DNA from 4 places in the Clostridium malenominatum genome. Region 4 is predicted to be linked to each of the others. Evidence: riboswitches for the same ligand, from Rfam matches in the RefSeq annotation. Region 4 holds a riboswitch; each other region holds the start of a gene.
The links. A riboswitch is a leader RNA that binds a small molecule or an ion and turns the genes downstream of it on or off. The one in region 4 is predicted to bind lysine.
Positions count from the first base shown of each region.

Region 1: linked by a shared signal. The riboswitch ahead of ABDZ69_RS15265 (Na+/H+ antiporter NhaC family protein) and the one ahead of ABDZ69_RS09865 (transporter substrate-binding domain-containing protein) in region 4 are both predicted to bind lysine.
Region 2: linked by a shared signal. The riboswitch ahead of lysA (diaminopimelate decarboxylase) and the one ahead of ABDZ69_RS09865 (transporter substrate-binding domain-containing protein) in region 4 are both predicted to bind lysine.
Region 3: linked by a shared signal. The riboswitch ahead of ABDZ69_RS15125 (aspartate kinase) and the one ahead of ABDZ69_RS09865 (transporter substrate-binding domain-containing protein) in region 4 are both predicted to bind lysine.

Region 1 is NZ_BAAACF010000006.1:167,952-171,442, reverse strand. It holds gene glsA (glutaminase A) at 1-815, shown strand, start outside; lysine riboswitch at 866-1,041, shown strand; gene ABDZ69_RS15265 (Na+/H+ antiporter NhaC family protein) at 1,175-2,923, shown strand; gene ABDZ69_RS15260 (DUF378 domain-containing protein) at 3,092-3,301, opposite strand; gene ABDZ69_RS15255 (Lrp/AsnC ligand binding domain-containing protein) at 3,406-3,491, opposite strand, start outside.
Region 2 is NZ_BAAACF010000001.1:278,273-281,763, reverse strand. It holds gene ABDZ69_RS01485 (glycoside hydrolase family 94 protein) at 1-731, opposite strand, end outside; gene lysA (diaminopimelate decarboxylase) at 929-2,221, opposite strand; lysine riboswitch at 2,291-2,457, opposite strand; gene ABDZ69_RS01475 (M18 family aminopeptidase) at 2,521-3,491, opposite strand, start outside.
Region 3 is NZ_BAAACF010000006.1:138,586-142,076, reverse strand. It holds gene ABDZ69_RS15135 (SPL family radical SAM protein) at 1-688, shown strand, start outside; gene ABDZ69_RS15130 (DUF2164 domain-containing protein) at 731-955, shown strand; lysine riboswitch at 1,048-1,219, shown strand; lysine riboswitch at 1,318-1,485, shown strand; gene ABDZ69_RS15125 (aspartate kinase) at 1,581-2,786, shown strand; gene ABDZ69_RS15120 (MBL fold metallo-hydrolase) at 2,854-3,491, shown strand, end outside.
Region 4 is NZ_BAAACF010000001.1:1,942,870-1,946,360, forward strand. It holds gene ABDZ69_RS09860 (amino acid ABC transporter permease) at 1-756, opposite strand; gene ABDZ69_RS09865 (transporter substrate-binding domain-containing protein) at 823-1,659, opposite strand; lysine riboswitch at 1,775-1,956, opposite strand; gene ABDZ69_RS09870 (TRAP transporter large permease subunit) at 2,051-3,385, opposite strand; gene ABDZ69_RS09875 (N-acyl-D-amino-acid deacylase family protein) at 3,402-3,491, opposite strand, start outside.

The sequences.
Region 1 (3,491 bases), on a different contig from region 4:
CTCTAGGCATATATATCACTACTTTAGAAGGAAAGGAATACTTTGGTGGGGATTATTATACAAAGTTTACAATCCAAAGTATATCTAAAATAATTACTTTAGCCCTTGCAATCATGGATAATGGAATAGAATATGTATTTTCAAAGGTAGGTATGGAGCCCACCACAGAAGCTTTTAACTCTATTGTGGACCTGGAGATGAAGAATCTAAATAAACCACTGAATCCAATGATAAATGCAGGTGCTATAGCAATATCCTCAATGATTAAAGGGGATACCTCAGAAGAAGCATTTTCTAGAGTTTTGGATTTTGTAAGAAAACTTTCTGGAAATGAAGAATTGGATTTAAATTATAATGTGTATGTTTCAGAGAAAAAAACAGGGAATAGAAATAGATCCCTAGCTTATTTTATGAAAAGTACAGGAGTAATAGAAAATGATGTGGAAGCAGTATTAGATGTTTATTTTAAACAGTGCTCTATTGAAGTGACCTGCAAGGATTTATCAAAAATTGCTGCAGTGTTTGCAAACAACGGAGTTATACCTTGGACAGGAGAGAGAATAATAGAAAAAGAAGTAGCACAAATAGTTAAAACTATTATGGTTACTTGTGGCATGTATGATGGATCAGGAGAATTTGCAGTAAAAATAGGACTTCCTGCAAAATCAGGAGTAGGGGGAGGTATCCTTGGTGTATCTCCTAATAAAATGGGTATAGGTATTGTGGGACCTTCTTTGGATAAAAGAGGGAACAGTATAGGTGGAGTAGAGGTTTTAAAGGATTTATCCCAAAAACTAGATTTAAGTATATTCTAAAAGCGCTTGATTATATGAAGAATAAATGTTATACTTTTATGCGAGTGAATATAACCGATAGAGGCGCGGTGTTTAATAGTAATTACACGGACTTAAGCAGTATGAAGTGTGAGGAAAGGAAATATCGCCGAAGCGTACAGTTAATGCTTTGATGCTGTATGACTGGTTTTGCTTAAAATATGAGCAAGATTGTCACAAAACTAATTTGTGGAGAGCTATCATTCAAACAATATGTGAACACATAGACTTAGTGTATACATGCCCTTGAGTGATAAGACTTAAGGGTATTTTTGTTTTAATGGGCATCCTCTCCCCTCAAACTATTCACTTCAAATAATAAAATTTTAGGAGGAGAAGAGATGAAAAGAAAAAATCTTGTAATTACATTAACCTTTATGTTAGTGTTACTGTTATCTACAACAGTATTCGGAGCAGAAACAGATCCTGCTTTACTTAATTCTCAAAGATTTGGGATATTAACAATAATACCACCTTTAGTAGCTATTATTTTAGCATTTATAACTAAAAATGTTGTTATCTCATTATTCTTAGGAGTTTTCTCAGGAGCATTTTTAATTCAATTAAATAATGGAGGAGCCCTTTCAGCAATATTTAATGGATTTTTAGATGTTATAAATAGACTAGTAGGTTCTTTGGCAGATCCATGGAATGCAGGAATTATACTTCAATGTATGACCATTGGTGGACTTATAGCTTTAGTATCAAAAATGGGTGGAGCAAAGGCCGTTGCAGAAAGCTTAGCTAAAAAAGCTAAAACGCCAATAAGTGCTCAGATTATAACTTGGTTATTAGGATTATTGGTTTTCTTTGATGACTATGCTAACTCTTTAATAGTTGGACCAATAATGAGGCCAGTTACAGATAAAATGAAAGTTTCAAGAGAAAAGTTATCTTTTATAGTTGATGCTACAGCAGCACCAATTTCAGGTATTGCTTTAATATCAACATGGGTTGGTTATGAAATAAGCTTAATAAAAGATGCTTATGCTTCAATTGGACAAGAAGTAAATGCTTATGGGTTATTCGTACAAACTATACCTTATAGATTTTATAATATATTAATATTATTATTCATAGTTGCTTCAGCATTGACTTTAAGAGACTTTGGACCGATGCTTAAGGCAGAAAGAAGAGCTAGGACTACAGGGAAGGTTTTAAGAGATGGTGCAAAACCTATGGTTTCCTCAGAAGCAACAGCACTTGAGCCAAAGGAAGGAATAAAATTAACCGTTTGGAATGCTATAATACCTATAGGTGTTTTGTTAATAGGTTCTTTTGCAGGATTTTATTTTAATGGATATAAAAGCATAATGGGTGGAGAGGATGAAGCTTTAAAAGCTATCCTAACTTCAGCTCCAGCATCATTTACTGCTATTAGAGAAGCCTTCAGTGCTTCAGATGCCAGTGTGGTTTTATTCCAGGCAGCATTGCTTGCAAGTATTGTTAGTATTATTATGGGAATGATACAAAAAATATTTACTTTAGAAGAAGCATTAGATACTTGGGTAGAAGGAATGAAATCATTAATTATAACAGGGGTAATATTAGTACTTGCTTGGTCACTAAGCAGTGTTATTAAGGAATTAGGTACTGCTAAATTCTTAGTTAAGGTTTTTGAAAGTTCATTACCACCATTTATGTTACCAACTTTAATATTTGTTATGGGATCAATTATTTCCTTTGCAACAGGAACTTCCTATGGAACTATGGGAATACTTATGCCTCTTGCAGTTCCAATAGCATTTACTCTTGGAGGAGGAGATGCTCACTTTATGATAATTAATTGTAGTGCAGTTTTGACAGGAGCGATTTTCGGAGACCATTGTTCTCCAATATCTGATACAACCATACTTTCATCTATGGGTACTGCTTGTGATCACATAGACCACGTTAATACTCAAATAATGTATTCATTAACTATAGGAGCTATTACTATACTCTTTGGTTATTTACCAGTAGGGTTAAACCTGCCAATTATAATAGTTTTACCAGTAGCTATATTTGCAACAATCGCTACGTTATTTATATTCGGTAAACCGGTAGGAGATGGAATAGCCTCAAAATCTTTAGAAAAAAAAGTTGTATAAATTAAAAAAGGAAATAGTTTTCTATTTCCTTTTTTTTACTATCCGATGACTACCCGCTCTAATACTCCAATCTTCTTCAGAGTGGGAGCTAAGAGCGGCTACGTCCCTGGATAACGATTTCTAAGAATCAGACGGAGTAAAAACTCCACCTGATTCTTAGAAATCTGTTTATCTTTCTTCGTGTACTTCTCTATCTCTACCTAAGAATGAAATAGCATACAATCCAGCTATACCAACTAGAGAATAGATAACTCTTGAAAAAGCAGTCATGTTTCCGAAAAGAGTAGCAACTAAATCGAAGTTAAAGAAACCTATAAGTCCCCAATTTATTGCTCCTATTATAACTAAGATTAGCGAAATTACATCCAATCCTCTCATAAATACATCTCCTTTATTTATTTAATAATGCAATTATATTCTTGCCAAATAATAAAGAAAATATAACAAAAAAATAGAAATTCAAAAATTCATTTGAATTTCTATTATAAAATAATATTTCTGTCTATCTTCTGAAGTAAACATACCATTGTGGAAGTTTTTTGTACACCGTCAATTAGCTGAATTTTCT
Region 2 (3,491 bases), 1.7 Mb from region 4:
CTTTTATGGTCTAGTGAAATTATTTTCTCATTATTGATGTCTTCCATGGCTAGCTTTTCATCTATCCATTCATATACTTGCTTATTTTCAAAGCCACTATCCCTTAATACTTTTAAAAGTCTTTCCGTGAAATAAGGTGTAAAACTTATATCTTGTTTAATTAAATTTTGTAATTCTTCCTCATTATTAGAACTTTCTATAAGTTTTTCTCCAAATATTTCTCCTTTGATTTTTTCACTATGACAATAAACTATATTGCTAGTTACTTTGCTAATATTATGTATTAGGGCTATTCTTATCATTACTGGTAATGACCATAGCTCTCCACTGCCTAGTATAGTATGTTTTTGATATTCCTTTATGAAACCTTCAATATTTCCTCCACTAACTCTTCCATCGGTTTCCTTAACTATCCTCTGTGCTATATGATAAATTCTAGGATAGTCCTTAACCAAAGGTAAGTTTTCATAGTAGTCTCTAGGCATGCTACTTTTTATGTACTTGTATTCCTTTTGTATTAAATATAAATTATCTAATAGCCACTCTCCTGCAGGAGGTATATCTCTTTTCGCCTTAACTTCCTTGCTTATAAAATCATACCCTTTTAAAATTTTTTCATAGTTACTATCTAAATTCTTTATAAGCTTTATTCTTGCTTTTATACTCTTATCTTTTCTATTGTAAGGACATTCTTCTACTAGGTCATCATAAAAGTCTTTGTAATCTATCATTATCTCCACCCCTTGAAAATCAAAAAAATTGCTAAGCAATTTTTCAGTTTTTTAGATGTTTAGTTTTTTAGATGTCTAGATATAGTGAAAATTTCATGGGAATTTCCTCATCAACTAAAAATCTAATTATCTTAAAATATTGTTCCCAAAAAACAAAAAAATATTATGGAGAAATTTCTCCATAATATTTTACTATTTTATATTTCATTGCTTATTAATTCATCATAACTTTGGCGTCTTGAAACTACTTTAGCTTTTCCTTCTTTAACAAATACCACTGGGGCTTTTGGTGTTTTATTATAATTGTTGCTCATAGAATATCCATAGGCTCCTGTAGTTAATACCGCTAAAATGTCTCCTCTATTTAATTTTGGAATTACCATATCCTTTAGCAGTATATCTCCAGATTCGCAGCACTTTCCTGCTATAGTTACCTTTTCTAAATCTATATTTTCCACATTGTTTGCAATTACACATTCATACTCTGCGCTGTATAGTGCAGGTCTTATGTTATCTGTCATTCCACCATCTACTGAAACGTATTTTCTAACCTTTGGAATATCCTTAATAGCTCCAATGGTATACAATGTTGTTCCTGCGTTACCTACTATGGATCTTCCTGGTTCAATACCTAAATATGGAATATCCATATTTAACTCTTTAACTTTTTCCTTTGCCCTATTTATAATAGCATTACAATATTCTTCTGTGGTTTTCGGCTTATCTCCTTCTTTGTAGTAAATACCAAAGCCTCCGCCTAAGTCTAATTCTTCTAATTTATAGTTAAATCTATTTTTAACTTCATTTGTAAGCTCTAGCATTACATCTACGGCATCTTCAAAAGGGGTAGTTTCAAAAATTTGTGAACCAATATGACAATGTAATCCAATTAAGTTTACATTGGAGTTATTAATACTCTTTTCTACTCCTTTAAAGACTTCATCTTCTAATAAAGTAAAACCAAATTTAGAGTCCACTTGACCAGTTTTTATATAATCATGAGTATGGGCTTCTATGCCAGGAGATACTCTTAAAAGTATTTTTTGAATTATTCCCTTTTCCTTAGCTATTTCATTTATTATGTCTATTTCCTCAAAATTGTCTACTACAAAGGCTCTAACCCCAAGTTCTATACCCATTTTAATTTCTTCTAAACTTTTATTGTTGCCATGAAAATATATTTTATCTATTGGAAAATCTACCTTATGGGCGGTATATAATTCTCCTCCTGATACTACATCTAAATATAATCCTTCTTCTTTAACTAATCTACACATCTCCTTAGTTAGAAAGGCCTTTCCTGCATAAGCCACCTTGTTTCCCATTTCCTCTGTTTTAAAATATTTAATATAATCCCTACAATTTTTTCTCATTAAGCCTTCATCCATTACATATAGAGGTGAGCCATGTTCTTTAACTAAATCTAAAGTACTTATTTCTCCTATATATAATGTGTTATTTTTAACTTCCATATCACCAAATAATCTCATTACCCTCATCTCCTCTAATAAAATAAATGCAGCTAAGGTACACCTATAGCTGCAATAATGACAACTTTGTGACCCTGTAGCTCTCCACCATCATAGTGACAACATTACATATATTTTATGCAACGCCAGAAAACAACTTTCCTCATTGTTTTCTTCGGCTATAACTCCTTTCCTTATTCTTCAAAGCGTGGCCGCTCCAAATAAGTACTATTAATTACAGCACCTCTACCCTAGGTAACTTTAATATGTTAAATTATTAAAAACATTTTAACACAATGCTTACTATCTTTCAATAGTAATTATAGTTTATAGAATATCTTAAATGAATTTGTTATAAAATAGTGATCATCAACTCCACCAAGTTCTCTTATTGAATGCATACCAAGAATTGGACTTCCTACATCCACAGAAGGTATGCTTATGTGAGAAGAAGTGATTGGTCCTATAGTAGAACCCCCTCTTGCATCTGAGCGATTTACAAACTTTTGTACTGGCGCCTCAGCCTCTTTACATAAATTCTCATATATAGTTGAAGAGTAAGCATCTGTAGTATAACTTCCATTGGCACTTAATTTAATAACTGGTCCTTTGTTTATTATTGGTCTATTTACAGGATCCGCTTTCTCTGGGGAATTTGGGTGAACTGCATGGGCTAAATCTGAGGATATAAGGAATGATTTAGCCAGTGCTCTAAAGTAAGGCTCTTTTCCCATTTCTTCTTTTTCTACAATTCTTTCTAATATACTAGATAAAAACATTGAATCCGCACCTTGTTTTGTTCCGCTTCCTACTTCTTCGTTGTCAAAAAAAGCTGCCACATTAACTCCTTTAGTATCTTCACTTTCAATTAATGCCTTAAGCGCAGCATGAACCATAGATAAATTATCTAATCTTGAACAGGAAATAAACTCATTATTTAATCCCATTATGCAGCCTTTTTCATACTCATATAAGAATAAATCGAAATCTAAAACCTCTTCTTTATTTAAATTTAATTCACCACATATTAAATTTACTAAATAATCTTCTTTTTCTAGAGTGCTATTTATTACTCCCATTAAAGGTATTGTATGAACTTGAGGATTAAGCTCTACTCCTTTATTAACTTCTCTATTCATATGAATTGCTAAATTTGGTATTACGAGTAATGGCTTATTAATATTTACTAACTTCTCTACAGGTTCCATTAAATTTTCTCCCCGAATTATAACTCTTCCAGCTATAGCTAAAGGTCTATCCAGCCAAGTATTTAAAATAGGTCCTCCATAAA
Region 3 (3,491 bases), on a different contig from region 4:
TCTTCACAAAGAATTAAAGGGAAAAAGAACTATAGGCACTATAGGGACAGGTAGCATGAATGATCCCTATATGCCTATTGAAAAAGAACTAGGAGTTACTAGAAGAGCTTTAGAAACTATAAGTATTTATAAGTTCCCCATTCATATTATTACTAAAGGAGATTTGATTACAAGAGATATAGACATTATAAAAGAAATAGGCAAAACCTATGCAGCAGCTTCAATTACTATAACAACGGGAGACGACAAGTTATCATCTATTATAGAGCCTTTTGCGCCAGTATCTTCTAAAAGATTTGAAGCTATAAAAAAGCTATCTAAGGAAGGAATTTATACAGGAATAATTTTAATGCCAGTACTTCCCTTTTTAACAGATAGCTTAAAAAATATTGATGACATTGTTAAGAGGGGAAAGGATGCGGGAGCAAAATACATAATAGCTTGGTTTGGAATGACTTTAAGAGAAGGACAAAGAGAGTACTACTTTAAAGAATTGGATAAGAGTTTTTCAGGGCTAAAGGAAAGATATGTGCATAATTACAAAGGCTTATACTCATGTTCTGTACCTGAGCATGAAAAATTATATAGTGCATTTAAAGAATTATGTTATAAAGAAGCCATAGCTAGGAAGATGAATTTCTATGAAAAAAACAGTGTTCAACTATCATTATTTGATAGCTACATTTAAACTGTTGGGGACGGTTATAAAAAAATAAAAGGAGATAAAAAGATGGACAAAATAGTTTTAAATAAGGATAAAAAGAAACAAATGATAGAAGATATTAAAGAATATTTTTCTAATGAAAGAGAAGAAGAAATAGGTGATTTAGCAGCGAGTATGGTGTTAGATTTTGTAATAAATAAATTAGCACCAGAATTTTATAATAAAGGTGTTGAGGATTCATATAGATACATGAGCGAGAAAATTGAGGATATGTTAGGCCTTGAAAAATAATAAAGATATTTAAAAGTTTAAGAGTTGACTTAAGCATGTATATTTGATAACATTTATATAATAGTTTTGAAAAGTGAATAAACGCATAAACGATATGATATAGAGGTTGCAGTTACTATGAGTATTGTGTATTGAGTAAATATGCAAAAAGGGAGTAATTGCCGAAACATATAAGGATTTATCCTTAGTGTTGGGACTATGCTAAATAAGTATAGTACTGTCTTTAAAAAGTTGCCCAACTTTTTAATGGCGTGCTTATCATGTTGGGGCAAAAGGTGTTTTTAGGCTATAGTAGTCATGAGTCCTTTTGCTTCTCATGGCTATTTTTGTTTTTTATTAATAAAAATTAAATGAATTCTATCAATGTGGTACAGAGGCCGCAATTGCTATGAGTATGTATAATGAATATGCAAAAAGGAGTAATTGCCGAAACATATAAGGATTTATCCTTAGTGTTGGGACTATGCTAAATAAGTATAGTACTGTCTTTAAAGAGTTGCCCAACTCTTTAATGGCGTGCTTACCATGTTGGGGCAAAAGGTGTTTTTAGGCTACAGCAGCCATGAGTCCTTTTGCTCATGGTTGTTTTTTATATCTAAAATACAAGAAATAGGGGGTTATTCACATGGCTGTAGTTGTGCAAAAGTATGGTGGATCATCTGTAGCTACCATAGAAAAGATAAAAGCTGTTGCTGAAAGAGTAATTGAAAGAAAGAAAAAAGGAGATGAAGTGGTAGTTGTAGTTTCTGCAATGGGGAAAACCACAGATCATCTTATAAACATGGCAAAGGAAATTTCTCCAAATCCAAATAGAAGAGAGTTAGATATGCTCATGTCCACAGGAGAACAGGTATCCATTGCATTACTATCCATTGCCTTTCAACAATTTGGATATGATGCAATATCTTTAACAGGTTTTCAAGCGGGAATATTAACTGAAGGAATGCATACTAAAAACCGTATTGCGGATGTTCGCATTGAAAATGTAAAAAAACATTTAGATGAGGGTAAAATAGTTATTGTAGCAGGTTTCCAAGGAATAAATCAGTTTGGAGATATAACAACTCTAGGAAGAGGGGGTTCCGATACTAGTGCTGTAGCACTTGCCTCAAAACTTAAGTGTACTTGTGAAATTTATACGGATGTAGAAGGTATATACAATGTAGATCCAAGAATGTATTCAGATGCTAAAAAATTAGATAATATAAGCTATGAAGAAATGATGGAAATGGCAAGTTTAGGAGCAGGAGTAATGGAAGCAAGAGCTGTAGAGATAGCCTGTAAATATAATATTCCTATCTATGTAGCTTTAAATACTGGAGAAAAGTTAGGAACATATATAAAGGAGTATGATGAAACTATGGAAAATAAAGCAATAACAGGACTAACAGCTAGTGACGACGTGCTCATGGTAACTATTAGAAATGTACCATGTAAAGCTAAAAGTATAGCATTAATATTTGAAAGAATAGCAAAATATAATGTAAATATAGACATGATAAGTCAAACAGCACCTTTGGATGGGTATGTAAATGTGTCATTTACCACATCAAAAGAGGATATATATACAATAGATGATATAACAAAGGAAATTAAAAAAGAAATTCCAACCATTAAAGTTTCAAAAGAACTAGATATAAGCAAAATATCTGTAGTTGGAATAGGAATGATGAAACAATCAGGAGTAGCCGCAAAGGTATTTAGCATATTATCAGAGAATAATATAGAGTTTAAACAGGTAACTACTTCAGAAATAAGCATATCCTATACTATAGATTCAATAGATAAAGGAAGAGCAGTAACTGCATTAGCAAAAGAGCTAAATTTATAATTTTAAAACAATCCCTAAGGATTTATGATAAAATTAAGTAAATATCATAAATAAGGGGGCTGGCAAAATGGTTACGGAAGTTTATCCAGATATTTTTAAAGTGGACATTCCTTTGCCTAATAATCCTTTAAGAGCGATAAATAGTTATATAATACTTTCGGAGGATAAGAACTTAATAATAGACACGGGCTTTAATACTGAAGAATGTAAAAATGAATTGATGAAAGGTATTAAGGAATTGAATTTAGACCTTTCAAAAACATACTTATTAGTAACCCATCTTCATTCAGATCACTCAGGACTAGCTGCATACTTAAATGATATGGGAGTAAGTGTTTATTCAGGAGCTATTGATGGAGAACTAATAAATGAAATGTCACAAAAGTCTTATTGGGATAGATTTGAGGAATTTGCTAAGCTATTTGATTTAAAAAAAGATAATGTATGTTTTGAAGATAACCCTGGATATAAATATCGAAATAAAGAAAAGATAAACTTCACTTACTTAAAAGAAGGGGAAAAAATAAACATTGGAAAATATTCTTTTCAGGTTATAGATACCCCAGGTCACACTCCAGGACATATAGGACTTTATGAAAAAGAGCATAAAATTTTTTTTGGCGGAGACCATATTCTAGATAAGATAACTCCAAATATTACATTTTGGGGATTTGATAAAAATATCTTATCTGTATATTTTCAAAG
Region 4 (3,491 bases):
CTAATTTCTAATCATATCTTCAGCTCTTGCTACTTGCATTTGATTGCCCATCATAATGTAATTATCAGGACCATCTAGTTTTCTTTCAATAAAACGTAAAACTCTCGTTACTGTAAAGGTCATTACAAAGTACAATACACATGCAACAAAGAAGGATTCAAAATACTTAAAGTTATTTCCTGAAACTGATTTTGTTTGGAAATATAACTCTGTCACACCAATTACGTTAAGAACTGAAGTATCTTTAATATTTATAACAAACTCATTTCCCGTTGCTGGTAAAATATTTCTAATCACTTGTGGCAATACTACGTTTATCATAGTTTGAATGTGATTCATACCTATTGCATGAGCTGCTTCAAACTGCCCTTTATCTATAGAAACAATACCTCCACGAACTATTTCTGACATATAAGCACCTGTATTAATTGATACAATAAATATTGCTGCAGTTAATCGATTCATATCTATACCAAAAGCTTGGGCAGATCCATAATAGATTACCATAGCTTGAACAATCATAGGTGTTCCACGGAATATTTCTATATAAACAGATAAAATAGCGTTTATAACTTTTAAAACAATTCTTTTAGCTCCTCGTTCTGGAATTGGAATAGTACGTATAACCCCTACTAATAGACCTATGATAGAACCTATAATAGTGCCGGTCATAGAAATTAATAGTGTAACGCCAGCTCCACGAATGAACATTGGCCAGTTCTCTTTCATAATATCTATTATCAACTGAAAGCTCATAATTATCCTCCTTTAAAAATATCTTGAAACCAAATGCTATAAATACACCTGGTTTCAAATAATTAATTATTTTGCTGCTGGTTGATTTTTAATAGCAGCATCCATTATTTTTGTACGTTCTTCTTCTGATATACCTTTTAATATTTCATTGATTTTCTTAGTTAATTCGCTACCCTTTGCAACACCTACAGCAATTGCAGTGTCATCATCTAAAGTAGTAAAGCCTTCTTTAAATTCCACCATTTTAAAGTTTGAGTTAGCAGCTTCTGCACTAACACCCTCTGGACGTTCTGATACGTATCCATGAATCATTCCTGATTCTAGAGCAACTCTCATTGCTGGGAAGTTGTCCATTGCGGGCTGTTTAGCTACACCATTGATTTGATCTATTACTGAATAGTGGAATGTATTTAATTGAGCAGTTATCTTTGCTCCTTTGAAATCTTGTATTGAAGTTGCACCGTCATATTTTCCACCTTTTTTAACAACCATAACTAAATTTGATTTATAGTAATTCTCTGAGAAGTCAATTGACTCTTTACGTTTTGCTGTTGGTGACATACCAGCGATAATTGCATCTATTTTTCCTGAAGTCAACGCTGGCACAAGACCATCCCATTCTGTTTTAACAACAACTAACTTTTTCCCTAAACCATCTGCAATCTTTTTAGCAATCTCTACATCGTATCCACCTGCATATTCTGCATTACCATCAATTTTAACTCCACCATTAGAATCATTCATTTGAGTCCAATTAAATGGTGCATATCCACATTCAAGACCAACTTTAAATGTATCTGATTCTACCTTAGCTTGCTCCTTTGAACTTTTAGATCCACACCCTGTAAAAAGCATAATTGCTGATAAAGACGCCGCTATTAATACTGATAATTTTTTTCTCATAACTATTTTCTCCTCCTGTTATATTAATTTTAGTTTTTTAGAAAACGCAAAAAGACCTGAGATGAACTCAGGTCAAAAAAGCTTACACTTTTCCCTAATTCCTCTTCTTTTCCCAAAATGAGATAGCACAACTCAATAAACCGGGAAGTTTATTGAGACAGTCCTGCAGTTCTTAGCTGCAGACCCAGCAAGTAATACTGAGAATATTACTAACTTCGGCGACATTTCCTTCTCCTTAGCATCAATGCCTCTCAAGCTCCTCTAAAGACTGTTAAATACCGCGCCTCTACCTCACCTGTAAAAGTGAGGCCTTATTAAATTGTATTTTAATATATTCTACAACAACATATTATATTTGTCAACCTATATCCATAATTTATTCAACATTAAATTATCTAACAAGGATTGGCCCAACAAAGGCCCAAAGCATAACCCAAATCCATAGTGCCGCAGCACCAACCCAAGCTGCTTTTAGAACTGCTTTCATATTGCTGCAACGTGCGATACCCAATTGACCTGCAAGATTCGCTGTCGGATATAAAGAACCTGTAATTCTTGTTGCAGCTAAAATTGCAGTAGCCCAAACTTCCATTGGTAAATTAACTGAGCTAACTAAGTCTATGAACATTTTGTGCACTATAGTAATTTCAGCAACAGCAGCTGCTTCTATGCCGAATCCACCAACCAGAGATGCAATTATTAAAACCCCTGCTTTTCCACCCCCAGAAACTAAGCCTGTTAAAAGATTACCTAAGGCATCAAAGCCTCCACCAATATTAATCATACTAAACATTACTTCGAAGAAAATAAACACCAAAAACATATTTGTCATTTTTGATGCACCTTCAACAAAGGTGTCAATTGCAGAGTCAATCCCCAGTCTACTGCTAATAGTAAGAACTGCGGATAAGATCAACATTACAATGATAGCATAGCTTGTGCCCTGCTTTGTGATGACACCAAAGCCAACTAAGAGAGCAAATGCTATTAAAAACAATATTGTTGTGCGTTTTTGTTCAGTAGCAATAACCATTTTATTAATATCAATCATATCATCAGTTATCTCATATACTTCAACACCTTTTAGTTTCTTTTGAATTTTAGTTACTGCAAAAACTGTAGCCCCAATCCATACTATGCTAAATGGAATAACGGCCCATAACATTAATTTACCATAAGAAAGTCCTGTAACTCCCATAGTGGCAATAGTAACACCTGTCAGTGGCCCCATGATTAAACCAACCTCACCTGCAACCTTAAGTAGAGTACATACAGCACTTGGTGTTAATCCTACAGCTGCCACAACAGGAATGATAACAGGAGCAATTATTGCATTACCACCAGCCAATGTTCCAAGTAATCCACATATGACAATAGAGCTAATTATAACTGCTGCCATACCTTTTTTCTCAGTATTTACTCCAATTCCTTTTACAATCCAGTATACAAGGGTTTGACTTACTTTTGTCTTATTCATTAAGTAGCCAAGTCCACTTCCGAACATGATTATAATGCCTATTATTGCCAAAAACGATCCTAATGAGGTTGCAAAAATTCCAGCTAGGCTTTTAAGTCCTTGTCCAGTTAAAACCGCAGCTACAATTACACCTACTATTAAACCTGCTAAGTTAGATTTATTTCTAAAAACCATTATTAAGTACACTAGTAGCGGAATTAGTGCTAATAGTGATGGTGTTGATATCAATGCATATTTTCCTAGTTCCATATTATTTCCCCCAATTTTAATTATTTTTTAATAGTATTTTCCCTATTTTATTTGAGGTTTTTGTACCATGAAGAATTGCAGGTACGCCAGCTATAAAAACATGATT